4 regions of the Klebsiella variicola genome follow, and region 1 is predicted to be linked to each of the others. Evidence: predicted binding sites of a transcription regulator. Region 1 holds the regulator's gene; each other region holds the start of a gene.

Region 1 (7,588 bases):
ATCCTCGGTATCGTATTTATGCACGCTGGGGGCGGCGAAAACCGGGTTCAGATAGAGGGCGGTGACGCCGAGTTGCTTCAGGTAGGGAAGTTTTTCGCTGATGCCGTCGAGATCGCCGCCGTAGAACGTCGACCCGCCCGCCTCACCGGTTAGCGGTTCGTCCCATGCCTTGCGCACAATCTCCCGTCCCGCCGCGTGATGGTAATAGACCGCATCCTGGTCGGCGTCACGCGCGGCGCTGCGGGCAAAGCGATCGGGGAAAATCTGATAGAACACCTGATCGGCCACCCACTGCGGGCCGGCGTCCGGCAGGTCAATGGCAAACTGTTCCAGCCTGGCCGGCGGGAAACGGGTGAAACCTTGTGGCGTAAACCAGCGCTGATGGTCGGCCCACAGCAGCTTAAAGCTGTAGCGGCGGCGCGGCTGGCCGCTGGCGAGAGAGATTTCACCGCGCCATGCCACCACGCCTGGCTGCGGCGCCTGACGGAGCCGCTGCATCGGCAGCGACAGCTCTTCGTTATCCTCTTCCGCGCGCAGCGTGATCCGCTGCGGCAGCGACTCACCGCTTAACCACAGGGTAATAAACAGTCGGTCCTGTTGCACCTTGATAAAGGGTGCAACCGGAAGGTGCCATGCCTTCAACATCGTGAATCCTCATTGTGCAGAATGGGCACACCTTGCCATAGCCGTCAGGCGCAGAACTCATCATCACAGGATTTTTTGGGGGAGGATAACGGGGGAGGACGCGGGACTGCAAGCCGCCCCGGTCGCGTGATGCTGACCGGGGCGGTGCATTTACTGTGCCTGCGCCAGGCGGCGATCGCGACGGGTCTTAAAGACCCAGCCCAGCAGCAGCAGGCCGATCCACGCCATACCGACATACAGCGAGATACGGGTATCCGGATGATAGCCGATCAGGGCGATAATAAAGGCCAGGAACACCAGGCCGACTACCGTGGTCACCACTCCGCCGGGCACTTTGAATTTCAGCGCCTTGACCTCTTCGGGCGACAGACGGCGGCGGAAGGCAATCTGTGACAACAGGATCATAATCCACACCCACACCGTGGCGAAGGTGGCCAGGGAGGCGATCACCAGGAAGACGTTTTCCGGCATGATGTAATTGAGATACACCGCAAACAACAGCGCAATAGTCATCACTATCACCGTCACCCACGGAATACCGCGGCGCGACGTTTTAGCGAACACCTTCGGCGCGCTGCCCTGCTCAGCCATACCGTGCAGCATACGGCCCACGCCGAACACGTCGGAGTTAATCGCCGACAGGGAGGCTGTCAGGACCACGAAGTTAAGAATACTGGCCGCGAAGGTAATGCCCAGATGCTGGAAGGTCAGGACAAAGGGGCTGCCGTCGGTTCCCACCTGATTCCACGGATAGATGGACATAATGACGAACAGTGTGCCGACGTAGAACACCAGAATACGCATCGGCACCGAGTTGATCGCGCGCGGAATGGATTTCTCCGGGTCTTTCGCCTCACCGGCGGTAATACCGATGATTTCGATGCCGCCGTAGGCGAACATCACCATCTGCAGCGACATCACCATCCCCAGCCAGCCGTTGCTGAAGAAGCCGCCGTTGCTCCACAGGTTATGAATGCCGGTCGGCTGGCCGCCGTTGCCGATCCCCCAGATAATAATGCCGAACCCGGCGAGGATCATGATGATAATGGTGGCCACTTTGAAGAACGAGAACCAGAACTCCAGCTCACCAAACACCTTGACGCTCATCAGGTTGACGGCGCAGATGATCAGTACCACGCTGAGCACCCAGATCCAGTGCGGCACCGTCGGGAACCAGACGCCCATGTAGATACCGAAGGCGGTGACGTCGGCGATGGCGACGATCAGGATTTCGAAGCAGTAGGTCCAGCCGGTGATATAGCCCGCCAGTCCGCCGAGGTTTTCCTGGGCATAGCGGGAAAATGAGCTGGCGGCAGGGTTATGCACCGACATCTCACCGAGCGCCCGCATAATGATATATGCCGCGACGCCACCGATAATGTAGGCCAACAGCACGCTGGGTCCGGCCATCTTAATGGCGTCGGCTGAGCCGTAAAAAAGCCCGGTGCCGATGGCGGAACCCAGGGCCATAAAGCGGATATGCCGGGTGCTTAGCCCGCGCTTAAGCTTGTTACTACTTTCCATCGTGGTTTTTCAATGCCGTTTAACACAAAAAATAAAAAACCACGGAACCCGAAGTCCCGTGGTTAAACGCTTTTCCTTAACGCCTGTTAATGGGCGCTGGAGGTCACCTGGCGTCCGGCTGCGCGATCCCAGATCACCGCGAGGAACACCATCACGGCGGTGGGCATCAGCCAGGCCAGGCCCTGCTCCGCCAGCGGCAGACGCGCGGTCCAGGCCGGCAGAATCGCGGCAAACGCCGATGACTTAATCCCGTCAATGATACCAAACATCAGACTGATAAACATGGCCGGCGCGATAACGCGGGACGAATTATGCCACCAACTGCGGGTAAAGCTTAATACAACCAGTGCGATACACGGCGGATAGATAGCGGTCAGCACCGGAATTGACACCTGAATCAGATGGCTCAGCCCCAGATTGGAGACCGCCATCGAGAACAGGCCAAGGATAAAGACCAGCGTGCGATAGGAGAACGGCAGATACTGGGCAAAGAACTCGGCGCAGGCGCAGGTCAGGCCCACCGCCGTCACCAGACAAGCGATGAAGATCAGCGCCGCCAGCAGGAAGCTGCCCGCCCCGCCGAAGGTGTGCTGCACGTAGGAGTGCAGAATGGCCGCGCCGTTGGCGGACTGGTCCACGAGAGTGGCGCTGTCAGAACCCAGACGGAACAACGCCAGGTACAGCAGCGTCAGGCCAACGCCTGCCATCAGGCCAGCCCAGACGGTGTAGCGGGTCAACAGACGCGCTTCGCTGACGCCGCGGGAGCGTGCCGCATTGACAATCACGATCCCGAACACCATCGCCCCGAGGGTATCCATGGTCAGGTAGCCGTTGACGAAGCCATTGGAGAATGGCGCCGTACGATACGCTTCCAGCGCGTCGCTGATCGGGCCCGCTGGCCAGATGATGGCCGCGACCGCCAGCACAATCAGGGCGATAATTTTCAGCGGCGCAAGGAAGTTGCCCACGGTGTCCAGCAGTTTGCCCGGATAGAGGGAGACCAGAATCACCAGCGCGAAATAGATAACGCTGTAGATCAGCAGCGGCAGCGGGCCGTCGCCGGTCAGCGGCGCAATACCGACCTCAAAGGAGACGGTCGCGGTGCGCGGGGTCGCGAACAGCGGTCCCACCGCGAGATAACACACCACCGCCAGCAGGATACCCGCCACTTTACCAATCGGGGTGCTCAGGCTTTCAACGCCGCCGCCGACTTTCGCCAGCGCCACCACCGTCAGCACCGGCAGACCCACCGCAGTGATCAGGAAGCCGATCGCCGCTGTCCAGACGTGCTCGCCCGCCTGTAAGCCAACCATCGGAGGGAAAATTATGTTGCCTGCGCCAACAAACAACGCGAAGGTCATAAAGCCCAACGCTATGATGTCGCGAGATTTTAACTGATGGGTCATAAATTCATTACTGCCTGTGGATGTGGTGTTGTAAAAAATGGAAAAATACCGCGCTCCCCTCTCAGGGACGATACAGCGGCCATTGCCGGTAAACTCAGCGAGATATGCTCCCGAAGCGGCGTGGGAAAGAATTGTTTTTGGTATTACCACGCAAAAGCAGTCTGTCATCGACTGCGCAGGCGCAATTTAAACGCTTATAACGTTTTAAAGCAAGGCACGATCGCAAAAGCAGATGATTATGCTGGTTATCAGTTCCACACCAGAATCATTTACCATATTGATGGAAAACCCGTGGCTTATCATGCGAACAAAAAAGCAGCACGCGTTCATTAAATAGGCGAGGAAAAAAGGGATGCCAACGAAAATGACCAGCCGGGGCTGGTCATTGGCAAGATAAGCTGACAGCACGCCGATCAGGCGTCGTTTCTGGCAATTAATCGTTCCGGGAGCAGGAAACTAAAACGGGTTCCCTTGCCCACCGTGCTGTCGATCTCCAGCCGGCTGTCATGATGGTTGACCGCGTGTTTGACGATCGCCAGTCCCAGGCCGCTGCCCCCCGTTTGCCGGGAGCGAGCTTTATCCACCCGATAAAAACGCTCGGTCAAACGGGGAATATGCTCTGGCGCAATGCCTGGCCCATTATCCTCGACGCTGAACAGCGCCCCCTGCGGGGTCCGCTGCCAGCTGACGCGAATTTCGGTCCCCGGCGGGGTGTGGTTCACCGCGTTATAGACCAGATTGGAAATGGCGCTGCGCAGTTGCTCCTCATTACCCAGCACCTTGAGCTGCTCGTCAACGGTGAAGATCAGCGTCTGTTTCTCCTGGCTGAGAGTTTGCGCCTCGCGCTCCACCACCCGCAGCATCATCGGCACGTCGATGCGGTCATTCATCGCCAGCGCCGGCGCGGCTTCAATGCGCGACAGCGTCAGCAACTGCTTCACCAGCCCTTCCATACGCTGAGTTTGCTCTCGCATGGTGTGCAGGGCTTTTTCCCGCGTCGCCCCCTCCAGTACCTGCTCCTGCATCATCTCCAGATAGCCCTGCAGCACCGTCAGCGGGGTGCGCAGTTCATGGCTGACGTTGGCGAAAAAGTTCCGCCGCGCCCCTTCCAGCTGATGCATCTGCGTCACGTCGCGCGCCACCATCAGCCACTGCTTATCGGTGTAAGGCATCACGCGAATTTCCAGATGGCGAGCGTTATTCAGCACCAGGTTGAGTGGCTTAGAAAAATCACGCTGTTTCAGATAGTTGGCGAACTCGGGATAACGCAGGAGGTTGAGAATATTTTGGCCACTGTCGTCCGGCCAGCGCAGGTTTAAAATCTGCTGCGCCAGGCCATTACACCAGAAAATGGCCCCCTCTTCCGTGGTCAGTACAACCGCATCCGGCAGCGATTCCGCCCCGCTGCGAAAGCGTTTAATCAGGCTTCCCAGCTCGCGTCGACGCTTTTTATTACGCATCTGCATCTGATGCAGACCATACAGCAGCGGCTCCCAGCTGCCGCGTCCAGGCGGAGGAGTCATGCTCCGATCCACCCACAACCACCACGACAGGCGCATCAAATTCCAGAAATGCCAGATCAGCAAACCGGTCACTGCCGCCAGTAAAAACCACGGCAGATGACCCACAAACGCCCCCAGAATCAGGGCCGGAATACACGCTAAAAAGAGCTCCAGCGCCAGCCTTTTCCATGACAGCCGTTCCAGCACGGGTCACACTCCTGTCAAAATTCAGAAACGGGCGGAGAAACGATACCCCGTGCCGCGAACCGTTTGCACCATGCGATCATGGCCACTGTGTTCCAGCGCTTTGCGCAGGCGGCGAATATGGACGTCCACCGTGCGGTCTTCCACATAGACGTTGGTTCCCCAGACGTGGTTCAGCAGCTGCTCGCGGCTGTACACTCGCTCAGGATGGGTCATAAAGAAGTGCAATAATTTAAATTCCGTCGGCCCCATGTCCAGCGGACTGTCGCCGGTCATCACCCGATGCGACGAAGGGTCGAGGCTCAGACCCTGCATTTCGATCACCTCTTCCACCGCCATCGGCGAAATACGGCGCATCACCGCTTTAATCCGCGCCACCAGTTCTTTCGGTGAGAAAGGCTTGGTAATGTAGTCGTCCGCGCCGGTCTCCAGGCCGCGAACACGATCCTCTTCTTCTCCACGCGCGGTCAGCATCACAACCGGGATATCCCGCGTCATCGCCTCGCGCTTGAGCAACTTAATAAACTGCAGCCCCGAACCACCCGGCAGCATCCAGTCAAGGAGAATCAAATCAGGCCAGGGTTCATTGAGTTGATTCACCGCGCTGTCATAATCTTCCGCCTCAACGGGCTGAAAGCCATTTTGCTCCAGAACAAAGCAGACCATTTCGCGGATTGGAGCTTCATCTTCAACGACCAGAATTCTTCTCGCCATTATTTACCCTGTGTTTTTTAGCCATCAGTATAGAAGTGCGGCGTCATTATGCGTCACTTTTGTGACAGATTTATGAAAAAAATGACGGTCTGATGATCGGGTAATTTGAAGCATGACGCGGACTTACCCCGCGCCGACAAATGATATACTGCCGCCCATGCTTTTTTCGCTAGGGAAGATTTATGCGCCTCCTTCACACCTCCGACTGGCATTTGGGCCAGAATTTTTACAGCAAAAGCCGCGCGGCAGAACACGACGCTTTTCTTACCTGGCTGCTGGCCCGCGCGCAGGAGCATGAAGTCGACGCCATTATCGTGGCTGGCGATATTTTTGATACCGGCTCGCCGCCGAGCTATGCCCGCGAGCTGTATAACCGTTTTGTCGTCCAGTTGCAGCAGACCGGCTGTCGCCTGGTGGTGCTGGCGGGCAATCACGATTCAGTGGCGATGCTCAATGAGTCCCGCGATATTCTCGCCTTTTTGCACACCACCGTGGTGGCGAACGCCGGCTACGCGCCCATTGAGCTGCCGTTGCGCGACGGCACCCCTGGCGCCATCTTTTGCCCGGTGCCGTTTTTACGCCCCCGCGAGCTGGTTACCAGTCAGGCCGGCCACTCCGGTCGGGAAAAACAGCAACAGCTACTGCAGGCCATCAGCGACTATTATCAGGAGCAGTATCAGCAGGCCTGCGCGCTGCGCGGCGATCGGCCGCTGCCCATCATTGCCAGCGGCCACCTGACCACCGTCGGCGCCAGCAAAAGCGATGCCGTCCGCGACATTTACATCGGCACGCTGGATGCCTTTCCGGCGCAACACTTCCCGCCTGCCGACTACATTGCGCTGGGCCATATTCATCGGGCGCAGGTGGTCGGTGGCTGCGAGCACATCCGCTACAGCGGCTCGCCGCTGCCGCTGAGCTTCGATGAAACCGGCAAAGCCAAATCGGTGCACCTGGTGAGTTTTAACGACGGGCGCCTCAGCGCCGTGGAAACCCTGGAGGTGCCCGTGACCCAGCCGCTGGCAGTGATCAAAGGCGATCTGGCCGCCATCACCGCCCAGCTGGAGCAGTGGCGCGGCGTCGAGCAGGACCCGCCGGTGTGGCTGGATATCGAAATTACCACCGAGGACTACCTGCACGATATTCAGCGTCATATTCAGGCGCTGACGGAGGATCTGCCGGTGGAAGTGTTGCTGGTACGACGCAGCCGCGAGCAGCGCGAGAAAATATTGCTCAACGCCCAGCGGGAGACCCTTAGCGAACTGAAGGTGGAAGAGGTGTTCGAGCGCCGGCTGGCGCTGACCGAGATTGACGATGACAAGCGCGCCCGGCTGCACGAGCTGTTCACCCATACGCTGCATACGCTCACCGCGGAGGACGAAAACGCATGAAAATCCTCAGTCTGCGTCTGAAAAACCTCAACTCCCTGAAGGGTGAATGGAAGATAGACTTTACCGCCGAGCCGTTCGTCAGCAACGGCCTGTTCGCCATTACCGGCGCCACCGGCGCCGGCAAAACCACCCTGCTCGATGCCATTTGCCTGGCGCTTTATCACGAGACGCCGCGCCTGAATAAAGTTTCCCAGTCGCAAAATGA
Region 2 (7,588 bases), 2.0 Mb from region 1:
CGGCGCTGGTGCGTTACGCGGTTATCGCCTTCACCCTGATTGCCGCCCTGGGCCGGGTAGGCGTGCAGACCGCCTCGGTCATTGCTGTGCTGGGTGCCGCCGGTTTGGCGGTGGGTTTAGCACTGCAGGGATCGCTGTCGAACCTTGCCGCAGGCGTACTACTGGTGATGTTCCGCCCGTTCCGCGCGGGTGAATATGTCGATCTCGGCGGTATCGCCGGCACCGTGCAGAACGTGCAGATTTTCTCCACCACCCTGCGTACCGCAGATGGCAAAATCGTGGTGGTGCCGAATGGCAAAATCATCGCCGGCAACATCATTAACTTCTCCCGCGAACCGGCGCGCCGCAATGAGTTTATCATTGGTGTATCCTACGATGCTGATATCGACAAGGTGAAGCAGCTGCTGACCTCGATTATCGAATCTGACGATCGTATTCTGCGCGATCGCGAAATGACCGTACGCCTGAACGAACTTGGCGCCTCATCGGTGAACTTCGTGGTTCGCGTGTGGAGCAAAAGCAGCGATCTGCAAAACGTCTACTGGGACGTGCTGGAGCGTATTAAGCGTGATTTCGACGCTAACGGCATCAGTTTCCCGTATCCGCAGATGGATGTTCATGTGGTACAACTGCCGGAAAAAGCAGAGTAAATCATCACTGACAGAGTCAGGCCGGCCATGCCGGCCTTTTTTAATGGCTCACTATTAGCTTAGCTTATTAATGATTAATACTTTCAATTTCCGCTAATAATCCATTCGCGTTATAGTCAGCGCCACTCTCGAACACAGCGGAAAAATCCTTATGTTTACCTATTACTTTCAGGGTCTTGCCCTGGGAGCGGCAATGATTTTGCCGCTTGGCCCGCAAAATGCTTTTGTGATGAATCAGGGGATCCGTCGTCAGTATCACCTGATGATTGCCCTGCTGTGCGCGGTCAGCGACTTGCTGTTGATCTGCGCCGGTATTTTTGGCGGTAGCGCGCTGCTGATGCAATCCCCATGGCTGCTGGCGATAGTGACCTGGGGCGGCGTGGCCTTTTTGTTGTGGTATGGCTTCGGCGCACTGAAAACGGCGTTCAGTCAGAATCTTGAGCTCGCCAGCGCCGAGGTGATGCAGCAGGGGCGCTGGAAAATCATTATAACTATGCTGGCGGTCACCTGGCTGAACCCGCATGTTTACCTGGATACCTTTGTGGTGCTGGGCAGCCTGGGAGGGCAGCTGGCGGTGGAGCCGAAGCGCTGGTTTGCGCTGGGGACCATTAGCGCCTCTTTCCTGTGGTTCTTTGGCCTGGCGCTGTTAGCCGCCTGGCTGGCGCCGCGGCTGCGTACCGCCAAAGCCCAGCGGATCATCAATATTGTGGTCGGCGCCGTCATGTGGTTTATTGCATTTCAGCTGGCAAAAGAGGGCGTCGGCCATATCCTGGCGTTGCTCAACTAAGCGTTGTCCGATGGACTTTCCTGCTGTACGCGCTAAGCTTGCTGGCATGCGTCCCGTAAGGGCGATTTAAGTAACATGGAGAAACGACAGTGAAGTTAAAAGTCTTAGCCCTGGCGGCAGCACTCGGATTTAGCACAATGGCGGCACAGGCAAACGAATTGCCAGACGGTCCGCACATTGTGACTTCAGGCACAGCAAGCGTTGCCGCGGTTCCGGATATTGCCACCCTGGCGATCGAAGTGAACGTCGCGGCGAAAGATGCCGCATCGGCGAAAAAGCAGGCAGACGATCGCGTCGCGCAGTATCTCTCTTTCCTTGAAAAGAGTGGTATCGCGAAAAAAGACATTAGCTCTGCGAATCTGCGTACCCAGCCTGATTATGACTATCAGAACGGGAAAAGCATTCTCAAAGGCTATCGGGCGGTGCGCACCGTGGAAGTGACGTTGCGCCAGCTGGATAAACTTAACGGCCTGCTGGACGGCGCGCTGAAGGCGGGACTGAACGAAATCCGCTCCGTTTCGCTGGGCGTTGCGCAACCGGATGCCTACAAGGATAAGGCGCGTAAAGCGGCGATCGATGACGCGGTGCATCAGGCACAGGAGCTGGCGGCTGGCTTCCAGAGCAAGCTGGGGCCGGTCTACAGCGTGCGCTACCACGTCTCCAACTATCAGCCGAGCCCGATGGTGCGTATGATGAAGGCCGCTGACGCTGCGCCGGTTTCAGCCCAGGAAACCTACGAGCAGGCGACTATCCAGTTTGACGACCAGGTTGACGTGGTCTTTGAGCTGCAGCCAGCTCAGGCCGCCGCGCCAGCCGCGCCGGCGAAACCGGCGGAAGAGCCGAAACCAGCGCAGTAAGCGATAGAAACAAAAAAGCCACTTCCGGGAAGTGGCTTTTTTTATGCCGGGGATTTAATCCTGACGCAGCACTTTGTGGCCGTAATCAATAAGCGCATCGGTCACCCGGCGCATCATGCGGCTTTCCGGCGCAAAGCGGTGCCAGTACAGCATACGACGCTGGAACAGACCGGGCGTGAGGTCAATAAGCTCGCCGCTTTTCAGCTCTTTTTCGATTTGCAGATGCGGGATCATACAGCAGGTAGTGCCCTGGCGCGCCAGCTGCACGAAGGCTTCTGATGAGTTAACGATGTGGCAGGGGACGCTACCCGGCGGCAGGTCGAAGTTTTGCTGCAGGAACGCCTGATGCATATCGTCCAGATGATCAAAGGCGACGACCGGCGCTTTCAGCAGCGCAGAACGCGTCACGCCGTTCGGGAAATAGCGTTGCGCAAACTCTTTTGAGGCGACAAACAGGTAATCGAGCGCGCCGAGCTGATCCACCAGACAGCTTGGCAGCGCCTGCGGCTGGATACTCACTGCGCCCACCACTTCCCCACGGCGCAAGCGCTCCTGGGTGCGGGTTTCATCTTCCACCTGCAGGTTAAGACGAATAGGGGAGTCTGACAGAACATTGGCCAGCGCCGGCAGCAGCCAGGTGGCCAGACTGTCGGCGTTCACCGCCAGCGACAACAGCAGCGGCGTGGAGCCGGTCTGCTCGTCGCCCAGCCACTCTTCTTCCAGCAGTTCAACCTGGCGTAACAGGGCCAGCAGCTTTTGCCCCTGCTCGGTGGGGCGTGGCGGCACGGTGCGCACCAGCAGCGGTTGACCGAACATATTTTCCAGCTGCTTAATACGCTGTGAGACGGCGGACTGGGTAATACATAGCTTCTGCGCGGCGCGCTCAAATCCTCGTTCCCTAATCACCGCATCCAGCGCTTGTAGTGTCCTGTAGTCCGGTCGTTTCATTATTCTGGCGTGCCCCCATAACTAATCGTTATCTCGCACTATGACATAAATTTTTATTTGATACAGACGAAATTGGTCTGCTCAGTTGTGTGATCTGCATCGCAGGGACATTTCCACTGTCGATGTTCTATAATGCGCCACAGGCATTCACATCTCGGACCATAATTATGACGCAGGATGAACTGAAAAAAGCAGTAGGTTGGGCGGCGCTGCAATACGTACAGCCAGGGACCATTGTCGGCGTAGGCACCGGCTCGACGGCGGCCCATTTTATTGACGCGCTGGGCACGATGAAGGGGCAGATTGAAGGCGCGGTCTCCAGCTCCGATGCCTCTACCGAAAAGCTCAAAAGCCTCGGGATCCCCGTCTTCGATCTCAACAGTGTCGATCGCCTGGGGATCTATGTTGATGGCGCGGATGAGATCAACGGCCATATGCAAATGATCAAAGGCGGCGGCGCGGCGCTGACCCGTGAGAAGATTATCGCTTCGGTCGCCGATAAATTTATCTGCATCGCCGATGCCTCCAAGCAGGTTGATATTCTCGGCGCATTCCCGCTGCCGGTTGAAGTCATTCCGATGGCGCGCAGCGCCGTCGCGCGTCAACTGGTCAAGCTGGGCGGTCGTCCGGAGTACCGTCAGGGCGTGGTGACCGATAACGGCAACGTCATCCTGGACGTGCATGGCCTGGAAATTCTTGATGCTGTCGCGCTGGAGAATGCCATCAACGGCATCCCTGGCGTCGTGACCGTAGGGCTGTTCGCCAACCGCGGGGCCGACGTGGCACTGATCGGTACGGCCGATGGCGTGAAAACCATCGTAAAATAGTCTGTCCGCAGGGAGCCAGTCGGCTCCCTCGCAAATATTTTTTCACCTGGTGCAATTTGGTGACTTCTGTCACATTTATGCAACCATTCTGATTAACACGCTACCATTAATCTTCTTTCTGGTGTTTTGTCCTGTCATTTCCCTCTGGATGACATTTCTTCAGGACGGCGACGCAAACGTTCATATTGCCGCGATAGTTTTTTTTGATATGTTGCTGAGACGAACTTTCGTTCAGCACGACATCAGTTAAGACAAAACAGGACGGGGAAATGGCTAAGGTATCACTGGAAAAAGACAAGATTAAATTTCTGCTGGTTGAAGGTGTGCATCAAAAGGCAATCGATAGCCTTCGCGCAGCAGGTTACACCAACATTGAATTTCATAAAGGCGCGCTGGACTCCGAACAGCTGAAAGCGTCGATCCGTGATGCCCATTTCATCGGCCTGCGTTCCCGTACCCATCTGACTGAAGAGATTTTCGCTGCGGCGGAAAAACTGGTTGCCGTGGGTTGCTTCTGCATCGGTACCAACCAGGTCGATCTGAACGCCGCCGCGAAGCGCGGTATTCCGGTGTTTAACGCGCCATTCTCGAATACCCGTTCGGTGGCCGAGCTGGTCATCGGTGAGCTGCTGCTGCTGCTGCGCGGCGTGCCGGAAGCCAACGCCAAGGCGCATCGCGGTGTATGGAATAAGCTGGCGGTCGGCAGCTTTGAAGCGCGCGGCAAGAAACTGGGGATTATCGGTTACGGCCATATCGGTACCCAGCTCGGCATTCTGGCGGAATCGCTGGGGATGCATGTCTTCTTCTATGATATTGAAAATAAACTGCCGCTCGGCAACGCCACCCAGGTTCAGCATCTCTCCGACCTGCTGAACATGAGCGATGTGGTCAGCCTGCACGTGCCGGAAAACGCCTCCACCAAAAACATGATGGGTGCGGAAGAGCTGGCGCTGATGAAGCCGGGCGCGCTGCTGATCAACGCCTCCCGCGGTACCGTGGTGGATATTCCGGCGCTATGCGATGCGCTGGCGAGTAAGCATCTGGCCGGGGCGGCTATCGACGTCTTCCCGACAGAACCCGCCACCAACAGCGACCCCTTCACTTCGCCGCTGTGCGAGTTTGATAACGTGATCCTGACTCCGCATATCGGCGGTTCGACCCAGGAAGCGCAGGAGAACATCGGTCTGGAAGTGGCTGGCAAGCTGGCGAAGTACTCTGACAACGGGTCAACCCTGTCGGCAGTTAACTTCCCGGAAGTTTCTCTGCCGCTGCATGGCGGCCGCCGTCTGCTGCATATCCATGAGAACCGGCCGGGCGTCCTGACCGCCATCAACCAGATCTTCGCCGCGCAGAGCATCAACATTGCCGCGCAGTATCTGCAAACGTCGCCGCAGATGGGCTACGTGGTTATTGATATTGAAGCGGAAGAAGATGTTGCCCAGCAGGCGCTGCAGGCAATGAAAGCGATCCCGGGGACTATCCGCGCCCGTCTGCTGTTTTAATCATTTTTGCCTCTCGGGCAGGTCGCGTACCTGCCCGTTTTTTTGTTAATACTTTCCAGGCTGAAATTCTCGTCCTCGCGTACCTACCAACTCCAGGTTTTTCCCGGGGTGATCACCGCTGGTAACGGGATATCCCACTCTTCGCTTGGCAGGCTATCCACCTGCTGGCAGTCGTGCGCGTAGCCTACCGGCTGCAGGCGATACTGCTGCCAGTTTTGCAGCGTCCGGTCGTAAAAACCGCCGCCCATTCCCAGCCGTTGGCCACTGACATCGAAGGCCACTAGCGGGGTCACCAGCACATCGAGTTCAGCGAGCGGCAGCACGTCCCGCACATCGAGCTTCGGTTCGCGGATTTTCAGGCGATTCACTATCAGTTGGCTCTGTGGATGGTAGTGTAAAAACAACAGGTTTCCGGGGCTAAACGGATGCAGCACCGGGAGATACACCCGTTTGCCGGCGCGCCAGAGCTGGTCAATTAGCGGCTGGGTGTCCAGCTCGCCGTCAAAGGAGAGGAACAGCGCCACGGTATGAGCGAGTACGACCGGCGGCCAGGCCATCATCCGCTCGGCGGCCTGTTGGGCAAACAGGCGCTGTTGCTCCGGGCTGAGCGCGCGGCGACGCTCGCGGATCTGCTGGCGAATATGCTGTCTGGAGAGCGGGATATCAGGCTGTAGGGTCATACAGGTCTCATTACGAGCAAGCGAAACAGTACGAGGAAGTGTAATACAGGGCGGCAGCAGCCGAAAACTAGAGCGTTGGGATAATGCGAACTAAAGAAGGGAATCTCCGAGATGCCGCCGCAGGCTGTAACCCTTGAACCCTTGGTTCAAGGTGAATGTGTCGTCACAGTTTTAAGGCTTCTCGGACGAACCGAGCATGCTCACCAACCGTGGAGCGCCACATTCTTGTGGTATGAAATATCGGCTCAGGGGACTGGCCCGCTTGCAAACATCTCAGAGAAATTTTGTTCTGGAATTACTCTAACACAGTTAACTGCAAAGTGTTATTCAAACTTTGACCCTGGTCTTTCGCTTATGCGACCTTGCTCAAGCAATGCCTGTTCAATGGTCTGCTGAAGCATCCGAATGCGCTGCTCCATGCTCGAAGCGTAGTCGCGGGTCTTCGCTTTTTCCTGAGTCAACTCATAGCTGATGTTCAACGCGGCGATGAAGACCAGCTGCTCAGTATTTGTGACTCTAGTGCGTTCTTTTAAATCTTGCAACCGCTGATTAAGGTCTTCAGCTGCCTGATTCAGGGCATCCCTTTGTTCAGGCGGGCAATTCACTCGCAGTGAACGGCCGAAAATTTGGAGATCTACGGGTTGTGCAGACATGCCACCTTCCTGCTGATTGACTGCGCTGCCTTCACATCCGAGCCTGGGTCTGCGAAGGGGCGACACTATAGCTACCCTGGTGCAGGGATACAAGCCCTTTTCTGGTTCACCAGGGTCCAAAGTGGTAGCATATCATGAATATTCCTCCCAACGATGACGAATGCGCATGTCTATACAGAACGAAATGCCTGGTTACAACGATGTAGACCAGTTACTGAACCAACAAGGGGTCGGCCTCACCCCAGCCGAAATGCACGGTTTGATCAGCGGATTGCTGTGCGGCGGCAACACGGACAGCAGCTGGCTGCCGCTGGTGCACGACCTGACCAACGAAGGGCTCGCCTTTGGTCATGAACTGGCCCAGGCGCTGCGTAACATGCATTCCGCCATCAGCGATTCACTGGATGACGACGGTTTCCTCTTTCAACTGTATCTACCGGAAGGCGATGCGGTAAGCGTCTTCGACCGCGCCGACGCTCTCGCCGGTTGGGTCAACCATTTCCTGCTCGGCCTTGGCGTCAGCCAACCGAAGCTGGATAAAGTGAAAGACGAGACCGGGGAAGCGATTGACGATCTGCGTAATATTGCCCAGCTGGGCTACGATGAAGACGAAGATCAGGAAGAGCTGGAGATGTCTCTGGAGGAGATTATCGAGTATGTCCGCGTTGCCGCACTGCTGTGCCA
Region 3 (7,588 bases), 1.2 Mb from region 1:
GCCATACTCCGCCAGATAAATTCCGGCAAGGATACCCAGCGGCGTACCAAAGACGGTTGCCCACAGGATCAGCAGGCCGCTGCCGGCGAGGGCGTTAGCCAGGCCACCGCCCGCCGTATTCGGCGGCGGCGTCATTTCGGTGAAGAGCGCCAGACTCATGCCATCGAAACCGCGGGTTATCGTCGCCATCAGGATCCAGATAAGCCAGAACAAACCAAACGCCATGGTCGCCATCGACAGCGCCAGAGCGATACGGTTCTTCATACGACGTTTGGCCTGCATCTTGCGACGGGACTCCGCCAGCTCGGTAGAGGTTTGCAATTCAATGGTCGCCATTAGCGTGCCCCCTCATTCTTCGCGAGGCGCATAATCATGAACTTAGACGCGGCCAGAACGATAAAGGTGATAACGAACAGGATCAGGCCCAGCTCCATCAGCGCCGCCACGTGCAGGCCGGTTTCCGCTTCGGCGAACTCATTAGCCAGCGCGGAGGTAATACTATTCCCTGGCATATACAACGAGATGCTGTCGAGCTGGTAGGTGTTGCCGATAATAAAAGTTACCGCCATGGTTTCACCCAGCGCGCGGCCCAGACCGAGCATCACCCCGCCGATCACCCCATTCTTGGTGAACGGTAAGACAATGCGCCAGATCACCTCCCAGGTGGTGCAGCCGATGCCATAGGCCGACTCTTTCATCATCACCGGCGTCTGTTCGAAAACATCACGCATGACCGCGGCGATATAAGGGATGATCATGATGGCCAGAATGACGCCAGCGGCGAGAATACCGATACCAAACGCCGGGCCGGCAAACAGCGCGCCGACGAACGGGATGGTCGACAGGACGTTACCGACCGGCTCCTGGAAGTAAGTCGCAAACAGCGGGGCGAAAATAAACAGGCCCCACATGCCGTACACGATACTCGGGATTGCCGCCAGCAGCTCAATCGCAATGCCCAGCGGACGCTTGAGCCAGGCGGGGGACAGTTCGGTCAGAAACAGCGCGATGCCAAAGCTCACTGGGACGGCGATCAGCAGCGCGATAAAGGAGGTCACCAGGGTTCCGTAAATCGGTACCAGCGCGCCGAAGATTTCGTTGGGCGCATCCCACTCTTTGGTCCACAAAAAAGCAAAGCCAAACTTTTGAATGCTCGGCCAGGAAGAGATGATCAGGGAAACGATGATGCCGCCCAGCATCAATAGCACAATCAGCGCAGCCAGTTTTACCAGCGCACTGAAAATCATGTCACCCTTTTTCCCCGGAGGGGTAAATGCAGGCTTGGTTGCAGCCATAGATTACTCTTTACGTATTAAAACTTGTTCGAATAAATGCCCGGTGGCGTTCGCTCCCGGGCCTACAGTCTGAACCGTAGGGCGGGCAGCGCCTGAACGCCCCCGCCATCTTCGTCAAAAATCTACTGTTAGTACAGCGCTTTACCGCTGCTGTCTTTGACGTTGGTTTTCCATGCCGCGCGAACCTGCTCTACCACGCTTTCCGGCAGCGTCGCGTAATCCAGCGCATTCGCTTCTTTCCCGCCGTTTTTATACGCCCAGTCGAAGAACTTCAGCACTTCAGCGGTCTGTTCCGGCTTGTTGGTCGCCTTATGCACCAGGATGAAGGTGGTTGAGGTGATCGGCCATGCATTTTCGCCTTTCTGGTTGGTCAGGTCCTGAGCGAAAGACTTGCTCCAGTCAACGCCTTTTGCGGCGTTAGCGAAGTTGTCTTCAGTCGGGCTAACCGGCTTGCCGTCGGCAGAGACCAGCTTGGTATACGCGAGGTTGTTTTGCTTGGCGTAAGCGTATTCAACGTAACCAATCGAGCCCGGCAGACGCTGAACAAAGGCGGCGATACCGTCGTTGCCTTTACCGCCCAGGCCGGTTGGCCAGTTAACGGTAGAGCCGGCGCCGATTTTCGATTTCCACTCTTCATTCACTTTGGACAGGTAGCTGGTGAAGACGAAGGAGGTACCGGAACCATCGGCGCGGCGGACCACGGCGATGTTCTGCGACGGCAGCTTCAGGCCCGGGTTGAGTTTAGCGATCGCTGCGTCATCCCATTTTTTAATTTTACCCAGGTAGATATCACCGAGGGTTTTGCCATCCAGCACCAGTTCGCCGGATTTCACGCCAGGCAGGTTAACCGCCAGTACCACGCCGCCAATCACGGTCGGGAACTGGAACAGACCTTCCTGGGTCAGTTTGTCATCAGCCAGCGGAGCATCAGAAGCACCGAAATCAACGGTGTTGGCAATAATCTGCTTAACGCCACCAGAGGAACCAATACCCTGGTAGTTCACTTTATTGCCGGTTTCTTTCTGATAGGTGTCAGCCCATTTGGCATACACCGGCGCAGGGAAAGTTGCGCCTGCGCCAGTCAGGCTTGCTGCTGCGAAGGCAGAGAAAGCGCTCATCGATAAGGTCGCGGCGACAACTGTTGCGACGGTGGTACGCATAACGTTCATAATGTCTCCTGCTGGGATTCGTAAATCATTGTTTCGAGGCTATGGTGAGCAAAATAGGTCAAAGAGGTGACAGTAAAATGTACGAATTATGACAGTTTTATGACAGGCCGAAAGAAGGGATTTTACAGCAAATAATAAATATATAACTCAGATAGTTATCTGTAATCATGACCGTGCAATGACAGAATAATTTTCTTTTTATGACAGCGAAATCGGACCGCAAAACGTTCGTTTGTCACCTACCGCCAGCCAAAATATTTCGCGCAAGTTCGGTAATAAACAGCAGGTGAAAATAAAAAGGGCCGCCGCCGGCAGCCCTTTGCAAGTAATGATGGTTTTACTCAACCGTTACCGATTTCGCCAGGTTACGCGGCTGGTCAACGTCAGTGCCTTTGATCAGCGCGACGTGATAAGCCAACAGCTGCAGCGGTACCGTATAGAAGATAGGGGCGATCGTCTCTTCGACATGCGGCATCTCGATGATGTGCATGTTGTCGCTACCGTTGAAGCCGGCTTCACCGTCGGCGAAGACATACAGCTCACCGCCGCGGGCACGAACCTCTTCGATGTTGGATTTCAGTTTTTCCAGCAGCTCGTTGTTCGGCGCCACCACAATCACCGGCATTTCCGCATCAATCAGCGCCAGCGGGCCGTGCTTAAGCTCGCCCGCCGCATAGGCTTCCGCGTGAATGTAGGAGATCTCTTTCAGCTTCAGCGCCCCTTCCATGGCGATCGGGTACTGATCGCCGCGGCCAAGGAACAGCGCATGGTGCTTATCAGAGAAACGCTCCGCCAGCTGCTCAATACGCTTGTCCTGGGAGAGCATCTGCTCGATACGGTTCGGCAGGGCCTGAAGGCCGTGCACGATATCATGCTCGATAGACGCATCCTGACCTTTCAGTCGCGCCAGCTTCGCCACCAGCATCAACAGCACGGTTAGCTGAGTGGTAAAGGCTTTGGTCGAGGCCACGCCGATTTCCGTTCCGGCTTTGGTCATCAGCGCCAGATCGGACTCACGCACCAGTGACGAGCCCGGTACATTGCAGATAGCCAGCGAGCCGAGATAGCCCAGCTCTTTCGACAGACGCAGCGCCGCCAGGGTATCGGCGGTTTCACCCGACTGAGAGAGGGTGATCATCAGGCTATTGCGACGCACCGCGGACTTGCGATAGCGGAATTCCGAGGCGATTTCTACATCGCACGGGACGCCAGCTAATGCTTCGAACCAGTAACGGGAGACCATCCCGGAGTTATAGGAAGTCCCGCAGGCAACAATCTGAATATGTTCAACCTGAGCCAGCATTTCATTGGCGTTCGGCCCCAGCTCGCTGAGATCCACTTCGCCATGGCTGATGCGCCCGGTCAGGGTGTTTTTAATCGCGTTCGGCTGCTCGAAAATCTCTTTCTGCATATAGTGGCGGTAGATACCTTTATCGCCAGCGTCATACTGCAGATTGGATTCGATCTCCTGGCGTTTCACTTCCGCGCCAGATTTATCGAAAATCACCACCGAGCGGCGAGTGACTTCGGCAATATCGCCCTCTTCGAGGAAGATAAAGCGGCGGGTCACTGGCAGCAATGCCAACTGGTCGGAAGCGATAAAGTTTTCGCCCATTCCCAGGCCAATCACCAGCGGGCTACCGGAGCGAGCCGCCAGCAGGGTTCCCGGGTCACGGGTATCCATGATCACCGTACCGTAGGCGCCGCGCAGCTGCGGAATAGCGCGCAGCACGGCTTCACGCAAGGTACCACCTTGTTCCAGCTCCCAGTGCACCAGATGGGCGATAACTTCGGTATCGGTCTCGGTGACGAAGACATAGCCGCGAGACTGCAGCAGGGCACGCAGCGGCTCATGGTTCTCAATGATCCCGTTATGGACCACCACAATGTGTTCAGAAACATGCGGATGCGCATTGCTCTCGGACGGTTCGCCGTGCGTCGCCCAGCGAGTATGGGCGATCCCGGTACCACCATGTAACGGCTGCTCTTCTACCGCCTGAGCCAGCATCTGAACTTTACCCAGGCGACGCACGCGGGTCATATGACCTTCGCTGTCGACCACCGCCAGACCGGCAGAGTCATACCCACGGTATTCCAGACGACGTAAACCTTCGAGAAGGATTTCAGCAATATCACGCTGCGCGACTGCGCCAACAATTCCACACATAGTTAAATTTCCTGATAATGGCGATATGCCATGCGTTGTCGCTGACCTGTATTTGCCCGTTTTCCGGGCGCCCCGAGCCTTGTAGAGAGTGGGGTTATTGTTATGGTACTGCCTGCGGACGGGGGTCTATATTGACCCTCTCATCCTGGTTCGCCGGATATGCTTCCCCGGCGACAATCCAAATTATTTCTTCTTCACCGGACGCTGCCAGCCCTGTTTGTGGACCTGCGGTACGCGGCTCAACACCAGTTCGTTATCGGCGATATTGCGCGTGACGGTGGTCCCGGCGGCGATAGTGACGCCATTACCTACCGTGACGGGCGCCACCAGCTGGGTATCCGAGCCGACAAAGACATCATCGCCAATAATCGTTTTATGTTTATTCGCGCCATCGTAGTTGCAGGTGATGGTGCCAGCGCCGATATTGACGTTATCACCGATCTCCGCATCGCCCAGATAGGTCAGATGACCCGCCTTGGAGCCTTTCCCGAGACGCGCTTTTTTCATTTCCACGAAGTTACCAACGTGGGCGCCTTCCAGCAGTTCGGCGCCCGGACGCAGACGGGCAAATGGGCCGATGGTGCAGGCAGCCTGCAGCTGGGCATCTTCCACCACGCTGTAGGGGCTAATTTCGCAGTCATCGCCGATGGTGCTGTTTTTGATCACGCAGCCAGCGCCGATTTTCACACGATCGCCCAACACCACGTTGCCTTCCAGAATAACGTTAGTATCGATCTCCACATCACGCCCGTGCTGCAGCGTACCGCGCAGATCGAAACGTGCCGGATCGCGCAGCATCACGCCCGCCAGCAGTAACTTTTCTGCCTGCTCAGCCTGGTAGACGCGCTCCAGGCGCGCAAGCTGCAGGCGGTTGTTAACGCCTTCAACTTCGCTCAGGCGCTGCGGATGCACCGCGACGATCTCGTGACCTTCCTGATGCGCTATCGCGATAATATCGGTAATGTAGTATTCGCCCTGAGCGTTGTTATTGGTGAGCTTCGCCAGCCAGCGCTTGAGGTCAGCTCCGCCGGCGATCAGGATCCCGGTGTTGATTTCCTGGATCTGGCGCTGCGCCTCGCTGGCATCTTTATGCTCAACGATGCCCGTCACCTGGCCATTTTCACGGGTAATGCGGCCGTAGCCCGTTGGGTCATCCAGCTTCACCGTCAGCAAACCAATGCCACCCTGCGGTTTCGCGGCGCGCAGGCGCTGTAGCGTCTCAACGGAAATCAGCGGCACGTCGCCATAGAGCATCAGGATGTCTTCATCATCATTGAAGAAGGGTGCTGCCTGCTGCATGGCGTGTCCGGTTCCGAGCTGCTCGGCCTGCAGCACCCAGTTCAGGTTGTCTTCATGGAGGGTCTGACGCAGCAGATCGCCACCGTGACCGTACACCAGATGCACCGCACATGCGCCTAAATCGTTAGCGGCATCAATGACATGCTGCACCATTGGCTTCCCGGCCAGGGTATGCAGCACCTTAGGAAGATCGGAATACATGCGGGTCCCTTTGCCTGCGGCAAGGATAACCACGCTCATCGCACTATTTGACATACTCATCCTGACGGTAGTTAGAACGGAAAGTAAAAGCCTTTCACGTTGAAATTTCTACATATTTTTCATCATAAAACGAGACGTGGAGAAAACGCCCAAGCCCGCGGTTATACACCATTTTATGACGCTATTTTTAACCACTGCAAATCAGTTTAACGCTGAAAAAGGGGGGTGGGGAGGGTAATCATTGACTATCTCACTGCTTTTGCTGTTTTTTCGCCACCTGAATAAAGCGGCAGAGCGCGGCCCTATTGGCGGAGATTAACAGGAGATGAGCCGACTGAGTGTAAATCAGCCGCAGGCAGGGGAGAGCTGAAGTGATTGGTGGCATCAATAAAATACAAAAGGCCACCGTCAGGTGACCTTCATTTACCGGTTGCACATCGCCAGTGTTGTCGTTTTGATGGGCGATACGTCGTGCAAGCCGGGGAATAGCGCGTGGCTTAGAAGCTCAGTACGCTGAATTTGGCGATGATTTTATGGAACAGTTTCATGATGATTTCCTGACGCAGGTGCAGTTTGATAACGCTCTTTATGTGACATACATCACAAAAATAGAGTCTACGCCTCATCATTTAACTAATCAATAACAATTAAGGGTGGATCCTGTTTTCACTTTATCCGCTCGCCAACCGCTGGCCATAAAAAAAGCCAGCCTGGAAACCAGACTGGCTTTTTACGTTCAAGCCGGTGTTACATCGCTTTTTTGGTCAACTCGATAACGCGCAGTTTAGCGATCGCTTTGGCCAGTTCCGCAGACGCCTGAGCGTAATCCACATCGCCATGGGAGCTCTTAATGTGCTCTTCGGCTTTGCGTTTCGCTTCCAGCGCTCGCGCTTCGTCGAGGTCCTGACCGCGAATTGCGGTATCCGCCAGAACGGTCACGCTGCCAGGCTGCACTTCAAGAATGCCGCCAGACAGATAGATAAACTCTTCATGACCGTGCTGTTTAACGATGCGAATCATACCAGGCTTAATGGCGGTGAGCAGCGGCGCGTGTCCCGGGTAAATACCCAGTTCACCTTCGCTACCCGTTACCTGGATTTTTTCGACCAGACCAGAGAACATTTGTAACTCTGCGCTGACGACGTCCAGGTGGTAAGTCATTGCCATATCACCCTCCGATTAAGGCGTTAAAGTTTTTTGGCTTTTTCCACGGCTTCGTCGATGGAACCGACCATGTAGAACGCCTGCTCTGGCAGGTGATCGTATTCGCCTTCCATGATGCCTTTAAAGCCACGGATAGTGTCTTTCAGCGCCACGTATTTGCCCGGAGAACCGGTAAAGACTTCTGCTACGAAGAACGGCTGGGACAGGAAGCGCTGGATCTTACGTGCGCGAGCTACCACCAGTTTGTCTTCTTCAGACAGTTCGTCCATACCGAGGATGGCGATGATGTCTTT
Region 4 (7,588 bases), 2.3 Mb from region 1:
GTAAATAAACAACAAACGGGCACCTCAGAGGGTGCCCGTTTTATTTTGTGCTTTTGTCATCACCTTTCAGCTCAACTAACAAAATGTCAACCTGCCCGGCCGCTGTCAGCAAGATGCTACAAAATGTAAAGTTGTGTTTTTATCGTGACTTAGCGGGGGTTGATGGTTGAAAATTGCAGCCTGACCCATACGATGTGGGTAATCGCATAGTGCGTTTTGTTAAATTGAGGTAAAAAGAAAATTATGATGCGAATCGCGCTTTTCCTGCTGACGAACCTGGCAGTAATGGTCGTGTTCGGGCTGGTGTTAAGCCTCACGGGGATCCAATCCAGCAGCATGACCGGTCTGTTGATTATGGCCCTGCTGTTCGGCTTCGGTGGTTCTATCGTTTCGCTGATGATGTCGAAATGGATGGCCCTGAAGTCTGTGGGTGGGGAAGTGATCGAGCAGCCGCGCAACGAAACGGAACGCTGGCTGATGCACACCGTCGCCCAACAGGCGCAGCAGGCGGGCATTGCCATGCCGCAGGTGGCTATCTATCACGCGCCTGATATCAACGCTTTTGCTACCGGCGCGCGTCGCGACGCCTCGCTGGTCGCCGTCAGCACCGGGCTGCTACAAAACATGAGCCGTGATGAAGCGGAAGCGGTCATTGCCCATGAAATCAGCCATATCGCTAATGGCGATATGGTGACCATGACGCTGATTCAGGGGGTGGTGAACACCTTCGTTATCTTTATCTCGCGCGTGATTGCCCAGATTGCGGCCGGTTTCCTCGGCGGCAACCGGGAAGATGAAGGGGAGAGCAGCAATGGTAACCCGCTGATCTACTTCGCTGTCGCCACGGTGCTGGAACTGGTGTTCGGTATTCTGGCCAGCATTATTACCATGTGGTTCTCTCGTCATCGCGAGTTCCACGCTGACGCCGGCTCGGCGCGACTGGTGGGCCGCGAGAAGATGATTGCTGCCCTGCAGCGTCTGAAAACCAGCTATGAGCCACAGGAAGCCAGCAGCATGATGGCGTTCTGCATCAATGGTAAAGCGAAATCCATGAGCGAGCTGTTTATGACTCACCCGCCGCTGGATAAACGTATTGAAGCCCTGCGTAGCGGTGAGTATCTGAAGTAATCCGTCGGTTCGACGCTAAAAATAAAAATCCGCAGCCCGAAAGCTGCGGATTTTTTTTGCCGCCGTTTATCAGGCCGCGCGCGGCTGGGTGACGCGCAGACCGCTAATCAGTGCGGCAACGGTCGCCAGAATGCCGGCCAGCAGCAGGGCGGTATGGGTGCCGCTGTTGCCGAGCAGGTTGAACAGCAGGGCGACCAGCGCCGCGCCAGTGCTCTGACCGAGCAGGCGAGCGGTACCCAGCATCCCGCTGGCGCCACCGCTGCGATGGCTCGGAGCCGAGGCGACAATAGTGTGGTTATTCGGCGACTGAAACAGCCCGAAACCGGCGCCGCACAGCGCCATACGCCAGATAATATCCAGATCGGAAGGCGACTCGGGCAGCAGCGCCAGGCCGAACAGGCCGCAGGCCATAACCAGCAGCCCAATGGCCCCCAGCAGCCCCGCATGGCATTTCTCAATCAAATAACCGGCCAGCGGCGCCATCACCATGGTCGCCAGCGGCCAGGGCGTCAGTAGCAGGCCGGTCTCCACTTCGCTGCGCCCCATCATCGTCTGCAGGAAGAAGGGCAGGGAGACCATCGCCAGCATCTGCGCACAGAAGGAGCAGATGGAGGTGCAGATAGAGAGTGAGAAGAGCGGGATGCGCAGCAGGTCGACCGGCAGCAGGGGGACGGGCATGCTGAGCTGGCGGCGAACGAAGAAAAAGCCCACCACCAGCATGGCGGCCACTTCCGCCAGCACCAGCTGAACAGACTGTCCCTGGGCGAACCCGCTGAGCGCAGTGATCAGCAGCCCGAAGGTGAGGGCGTTCATGATGGCGCTCGGCAGATCGAAGCGGATGATTTTGCTGCGCGCGCTGTTGGGTGGCAGAAAGCGCATGGCCAGAACAAAAGCGACGATCCCGAGGGGAACGTTAATTAAAAACAGCCATTGCCATGAGGCAAGGGAGAGGATCGCCGCGGCGATCGTCGGGCCTGCCGCCGAAGAGACGGCGACGACAAAGGAGTTGATGCCCATGCCGCGGCCGAGAAAGCGCTGCGGATAAATCAGGCGGATCAACGCGGTGTTCACGCTCATCAGCGCGGCGCCGCCCAGCCCCTGGGCGACGCGGGCGAAGGTCAGCATGTCGAGACTGCGCGACAGGGCGCAGGCCAGCGAGGTAAAGATAAACACCACCAGGCCTATCTTATAGATGCGGCGATAGCCGACCATATCGCCGAGGAAAGAGAGCGGTAGCAGGGCGATGACAATGGCGATTTGGTAGGCGTTAACGATCCAGATTGACGCCGCCGGCGAGGCGTTAAGATCGCTGGCGATGGTCGGGAGCGCGACGTTGGCGATAGCCCCGTCGAGCACGGCCATGGTCAGCCCCAGCACGATGGTCAGAATGGCGCCATAGCGTTGCGGCAGCGGCACGCCATCGGAAGAATTTTTATCCATGGTGAATATAAGTCTTAAATGAAACGGTTTTTTGAATGATGAGTTTAGCATTGATTATTCCGCAGTATGTCGCAGATTTGTAACGAAGTGGCAGAAGAATGATTGCGGCGCAGAGGCGGCGAATTTATAATAAAAACCGGTTCTAAATTTTATAAAACAGTTACGGCGAGGTGATAAATGGCAGGTGCAGATTTGGATAAACAGCCAGATTCTGTCTCTTCGGTATTGAAGGTTTTTGGCATCTTACAGGCGCTGGGTGAAGAGCGTGAAATTGGCATTACCGAACTGTCCCAGCGCGTCATGATGTCGAAAAGCACCGTTTATCGCTTTTTACAGACCATGAAATCACTGGGCTATGTGGCGCAGGAAGGCGAGTCAGAGAAATACTCCCTCACGCTCAAGCTGTTCGAGCTGGGCGCTCGTGCGCTGCAGAACGTCGACCTGGTACGCAGCGCCGATATTCAGATGCGCGAACTCTCCCGGCTGACGAAAGAGACTATTCACCTCGGGGCGCTGGATGAAGACAGCATCGTCTACATCCACAAGATTGACTCGATGTACAATCTGCGGATGTACTCGCGTATCGGCCGTCGCAATCCGCTGTACAGTACCGCGATTGGTAAGGTACTGCTGGCGTGGCGCGATCGCAGCGAAGTGGAGCAGATCCTCGAGGGCGTGGAGTATAAACGCAGCACCGAGCGGACCATCACCAGCACGGAAGCGCTGCTGAAGGTGCTGGATGGCGTACGCGAGCAGGGATATGGCGAAGATAACGAAGAGCAGGAAGAGGGGCTACGCTGCATCGGGGTACCGGTGTTCGATCGTTTCGGCGTGGTTATCGCCGGACTGAGCATCTCTTTCCCGACGCTACGTTTCTCAGAAGAACGTTTGCATGAGTATGTGGCGATGCTGCATCAGGCGGCGCGCAAGATTTCTGAGCAAATGGGATACAACGACTACCCGTTCTGACGCGGTAGCTGAAACATCCGGCGAGCGCGGTGCTATTGTCGCGCTCGCCGGAGTGATTTTAACCGTTATCAACCACGGTTGCGCTTTTGCGCAGAATGGGACAGTTACTGACGCCGATCACACCGCTGTTGGAATGCACATAAAGTGCGGTACTGACCCCGCGGGCGGTGAGATATTGACACTTAAGACCCAGACCACCGACGTTTTCTTCACTGTGGAATAATACGCCATAGCCGCTTAATAATACGCCAATCCATAAGATAGCCACGACGACAATAGTACGAATGATTAATCGCATTGATGCCTCATTATTTGTATGATCCTTGCCGTGATTTTGACACGAACACGTTTTGAAACAAGTCGATGATTCCTAAACTTGCCGTTCGTATTACAGTTAGCCGCGGTTTAAGAAGGCCGTGTTATCCTGGTGAGATAAAGTACTAATGCGGAGAGTGGAGTGAAAAAATTACGGTGGGTTTTACTGATAGTCATCATAGCAGGCTGCCTGTTGCTGTGGACTCAGATGCTTAACGTAATGTGCGACCAGGATGTTCAGTTTTTCAGCGGCATTTGCACTATCAATAAATTCATCCCGTGGTAAGACATTTTTCTGACGACTGATTTCCTTCTGCGGTGTGGGTGGTAGAATGAACGCCTTCTCTTTGAGGTGGTGAAATGAGTGAGTTACTAAATCCTGGGATCTTAAATCTGGCTTCGCTGGCTGTATCCGTCGCGTTGCTGCTTGTCGGTCTGTTGTTATGGTTCTTCGTCAACCGCGCCAGTTCGCGGGCGAACGAGCAGATAGAACTGCTGCAAGCGCTGCTGGATCAGCAAAAGCGGCAGAATGCGCTGTTACGTCGCCTTTGCGAAGCTAATGCGCCGGAAAAAGAGGACGTGGCCGAGCCGACCGTCGCAGGCAAGGCGAAAGGAGAGGATGAGTTTATCCGCCTGGTGGCAGAGCGCTAAGTACCTCCACAGGTGTGCATCATAAGATGCGCACCTGCATGATAGCTGGCAGTAATAGCTTATTCTTATTCCATTATTCCTTTCCCCGCGCATTATTCCCTTTTTTACACGCTGTAAATAAAGTCATTCCCGCCGCGTTTATTGCCCTGGAATGTGACACTGTCATCATTTTTTCATTATTAAGGTGCAGAATTAGCTCTATTTTTAGCGTGACGACTAACAGGTTTTATTATCACTACACTGGTACGGCTTTAGCGATTTTTCGTCTGCTGTTATGAGTAATTATGCGCATCAATATTCATCGCCTTCAGCGAAGCGCCGTCAGCATGGCGGTTCGTATACGTACATACCTGGACGAAGCGAAGTTGTTGAGCTATGGTAAAAAAGTTGCAGTAATGAGGCAGCAACCAGGTGATATTAGCGAATGCTATAACGCCTTGCCAGGAGCGGCAAAGACGCATAAATGTGCAGGCGATCAAATGATTACCTTATAATTTGTGCGAACGATCGTGACACGTTTAAAAATGGCTTGCCATTATTTACGTAGTATGTGATAACACGTTTCGGGTTAAACGAGGTACAGTTCTGTTTATGTGTGGCATTTTCAGTAAAGAAGTCCTGAGTAAACACGTTGTCGTTGAATACCGCTTCTCTGCCGAACCTTAAATTAGTGCCTCATGCAGTTATGTGTCAGTTTTATCTATGTAAACGCCAGCAGGCGAAGAAAACAGTCTAAGGAATTTTGCAAATGGCAAAGATTAAAGGTCAAGTTAAGTGGTTCAACGAGTCTAAAGGTTTTGGTTTCATTACTCCGGCTGATGGCAGCAAAGACGTGTTCGTACACTTCTCCGCTATCCAGGGTAACGGCTTCAAAACTCTGGCTGAAGGCCAGAACGTTGAGTTCGAAATTCAGGACGGCCAGAAAGGTCCGGCTGCAGTTAACGTAACTGCTATCTGATACAAGACCACTCTTCTTGTATAAAAGCCTCGCCTGCGCGGGGCTTTTGCGTTTTTATTGCAAAGCATGTCATTTTACCCCCTTCCGTCGCGTCTTGTTGCAAATAGTCAACTTTATTAGCATTGTGTAGCAGTCTGTTTTGCTAATTTTCTGTTAAATCAGATGGTTGCAAAATGATGCCGGAGCTATGGTGCTAAAGAAAAAAATGAAGTCCGCCGCCAGCTTTACCCCGATTCGCTTCGGGTTACTCTGTGTGGCCATTCTTGGTTGTCTGGGACTGCTGTTGGCCCGCGTGGGCTGGCTGCAAATTGTCTCTCCCGATAACCTGGTAAAACAAGAAGACATGCGTTCTCTGCGCGAAGAGCCTGTGGCGGTGGAGCGCGGCATGATTAGCGACCGCGAAGGACGACCGCTGGCGGTGAGCGTACCGGTCAGCGCTATCTGGATCGACCCGCAGACCACCATGGAGAAGGGTGGGGTTGGTTATGGTCCTCGCTGGCAGGCAATGGCCGAAGCACTGCATCTCAACCTCGGTGAGCTGGCCCAACGGGTACAAAGTCATCCTCACGCCCGTTTTCTCTATCTGGCGCGTCAGATCAATCCGGAGCAGGCGGAGTGGATTGATAAACTGCATCTCCCGGGCGTCTATCTGCGCGATGAATCGCGACGTTTCTATCCGGCTGGTCATGTGGCTGCCAATCTGCTGGGCTTTACCAACGTCGATAATCAGGGCATCGAAGGGGTGGAGAAAAGCTTTAATGCCCAGCTGACCGGCAAACCCGGACGACGCCTGGTGCGCAAAGATAAACATGGCAATGTTATTGAAAATATTACCGAAGTGCCGCCAGTCCCGGCGCATAATCTGCAGCTGAGTATTGATGAACGTCTGCAGACGGTGACCGAAGATGCGCTGGATAATGCCGTTCGCTGGAATAAGGCGGAATCCGGGGCGGCGGTATTGATCAAAATTGATACCGGTGAGATTCTGGCGATGGCCAGCTACCCGGACTTCAATCCGAACAATCGCGACAGCGCGACGCTGGATGATTTCCGCAACCGCGCCATCAGCGACACCTTCGAACCCGGGTCGACCGTCAAACCGCTGGTGATCATGACCGCGCTCCAGCAGGGGATTGTCCAGCCGGATAGCGTGGTGGACACCCATCCGTTTGTCCTCGACGGCCACCGCATCCGCGATGTTGGCTATTATCCGGAGCTGAGTCTGACCGGGATCCTGCAAAAATCCAGTGATACCGGCGTGTCGCATCTCTCGCTCGCTATGCCGGTGCAGCATCTGCTTGATACCTATCAGGCATTTGGGTTCGGCGAGCCGACCGGATTGGGATTGACCGGGGAAAGCGCCGGGCTGATGCCGCATCGTCGCTACTGGGGGCAGCTGGATCGCGCTACCTTCGCTTTCGGCTATGGGTTAATGGTGACGCCGCTCCAGCTGGCGCACGTCTACGCGACTATCGGCGGTTTCGGTATTGAACGACCGTTATCGATAACCCGCATCGATCCGCCGGTGATAGGTACGCGGGTGATGCCGGAGAACATCGTGCACAGCGTAGAGCATATGATGGAGAGCGTGGCGCTCCCGGGCGGGGGCGGGACCAAAGCGGCAGTGCGCGACTACCGGGTGGCGGTAAAAACCGGGACGGCGAAGAAAATCGGTCCGGACGGCAAATATATCGATAAATATGTGGCCTACACCGCCGGCGTGGCGCCCGCCAGTCGTCCACAGTTTGCGCTGGTGGTGGTGATGAACGATCCGAGTAATGGCTCCTATTACGGCGGGGCGGTGTCCGCGCCGGTCTTCAGCCAGATCATGGGGGATGTCCTGCGGCTGGAGAACGTCATGCCGGACGGCATGCCGCAAGGGGCGGAGAATCTGATCGTGATGCACGACAGCCATCCGCTGGCGCCGGCGCTGTAACAGTGGTCTGCAGGGGCGAATAGCGCTACACTTTCGCCCTTTAGCAACACCGGAGCCGTCATGTCATACAGTTGCCCCCTTTGCCACGCGCCGTTAAGCCGCGGCGACAACCACTATTCCTGCCCGCAGCGGCACCAGTTCGATCTGGCGAAAGAGGGGTACGTCAATCTGCTACCGGTGCAGTTCAAGCG

What was found. The regulator PhoB, encoded in region 1, activates phosphate uptake and scavenging genes when phosphate is short. The targets are predictions, from matches to a motif close to CTGTCATAAAACTGNCNNAT.
Region 2: a site for PhoB is predicted at 4,134-4,153, ahead of serA (phosphoglycerate dehydrogenase). Genes of this name have one in related genera too.
Region 3: a site for PhoB is predicted at 2,551-2,570, ahead of pstS (phosphate ABC transporter substrate-binding protein PstS). Genes of this name have one in related genera too.
Region 4: a site for PhoB is predicted at 2,635-2,654, ahead of kdgR (DNA-binding transcriptional regulator KdgR). Genes of this name have one in related genera too.

What each region holds. Positions count from the first base shown of each region.
Region 1 covers NZ_CP010523.2:4,313,664-4,321,251, forward strand. The annotation lists gene malZ (maltodextrin glucosidase) at 1-645, opposite strand, end outside; gene proY (proline-specific permease ProY) at 796-2,169, opposite strand; gene brnQ (branched-chain amino acid transporter carrier protein BrnQ) at 2,256-3,575, opposite strand; gene SP68_RS28580 (hypothetical protein) at 3,567-3,908, shown strand; gene phoR (phosphate regulon sensor histidine kinase PhoR) at 3,989-5,284, opposite strand; gene phoB (phosphate response regulator transcription factor PhoB) at 5,306-5,995, opposite strand; gene sbcD (exonuclease subunit SbcD) at 6,178-7,383, shown strand; gene sbcC (exonuclease subunit SbcC) at 7,380-7,588, shown strand, end outside.
Region 2 covers NZ_CP010523.2:799,511-807,098, forward strand. The annotation lists gene SP68_RS03790 (small-conductance mechanosensitive channel MscS) at 1-650, shown strand, start outside; gene argO (arginine exporter ArgO) at 802-1,437, shown strand; gene SP68_RS03800 (oxidative stress defense protein) at 1,527-2,294, shown strand; gene argP (DNA-binding transcriptional regulator ArgP) at 2,349-3,242, opposite strand; gene rpiA (ribose-5-phosphate isomerase RpiA) at 3,410-4,069, shown strand; gene serA (phosphoglycerate dehydrogenase) at 4,339-5,571, shown strand; gene SP68_RS03820 (5-formyltetrahydrofolate cyclo-ligase) at 5,655-6,251, opposite strand; RNA gene ssrS (6S RNA) at 6,351-6,534, opposite strand; gene zapA (cell division protein ZapA) at 6,575-6,904, opposite strand; gene SP68_RS03835 (YecA/YgfB family protein) at 7,071-7,588, shown strand, end outside.
Region 3 covers NZ_CP010523.2:5,496,347-5,503,934, reverse strand. The annotation lists gene pstA (phosphate ABC transporter permease PstA) at 1-336, opposite strand, end outside; gene pstC (phosphate ABC transporter permease PstC) at 336-1,295, opposite strand; gene pstS (phosphate ABC transporter substrate-binding protein PstS) at 1,424-2,464, opposite strand; gene glmS (glutamine--fructose-6-phosphate transaminase (isomerizing)) at 2,802-4,631, opposite strand; gene glmU (bifunctional UDP-N-acetylglucosamine diphosphorylase/glucosamine-1-phosphate N-acetyltransferase GlmU) at 4,815-6,185, opposite strand; gene SP68_RS25680 (F0F1 ATP synthase subunit epsilon) at 6,879-7,298, opposite strand; gene atpD (F0F1 ATP synthase subunit beta) at 7,319-7,588, opposite strand, start outside.
Region 4 covers NZ_CP010523.2:1,984,729-1,992,316, forward strand. The annotation lists gene prc (carboxy terminal-processing peptidase) at 1-8, shown strand, start outside; gene htpX (protease HtpX) at 244-1,128, shown strand; gene SP68_RS09310 (MFS transporter) at 1,198-2,568, opposite strand; gene kdgR (DNA-binding transcriptional regulator KdgR) at 2,746-3,537, shown strand; gene SP68_RS09320 (YobH family protein) at 3,596-3,835, opposite strand; gene mgrB (PhoP/PhoQ regulatory lipoprotein MgrB) at 3,995-4,138, shown strand; gene SP68_RS09330 (YebO family protein) at 4,213-4,503, shown strand; gene SP68_RS28220 (hypothetical protein) at 4,788-4,997, shown strand; partial or broken gene SP68_RS26330 (DUF2627 domain-containing protein) at 5,095-5,166, shown strand; gene cspE (transcription antiterminator/RNA stability regulator CspE) at 5,252-5,461, shown strand; gene ftsI (peptidoglycan glycosyltransferase FtsI) at 5,649-7,397, shown strand; gene rlmA (23S rRNA (guanine(745)-N(1))-methyltransferase) at 7,458-7,588, shown strand, end outside.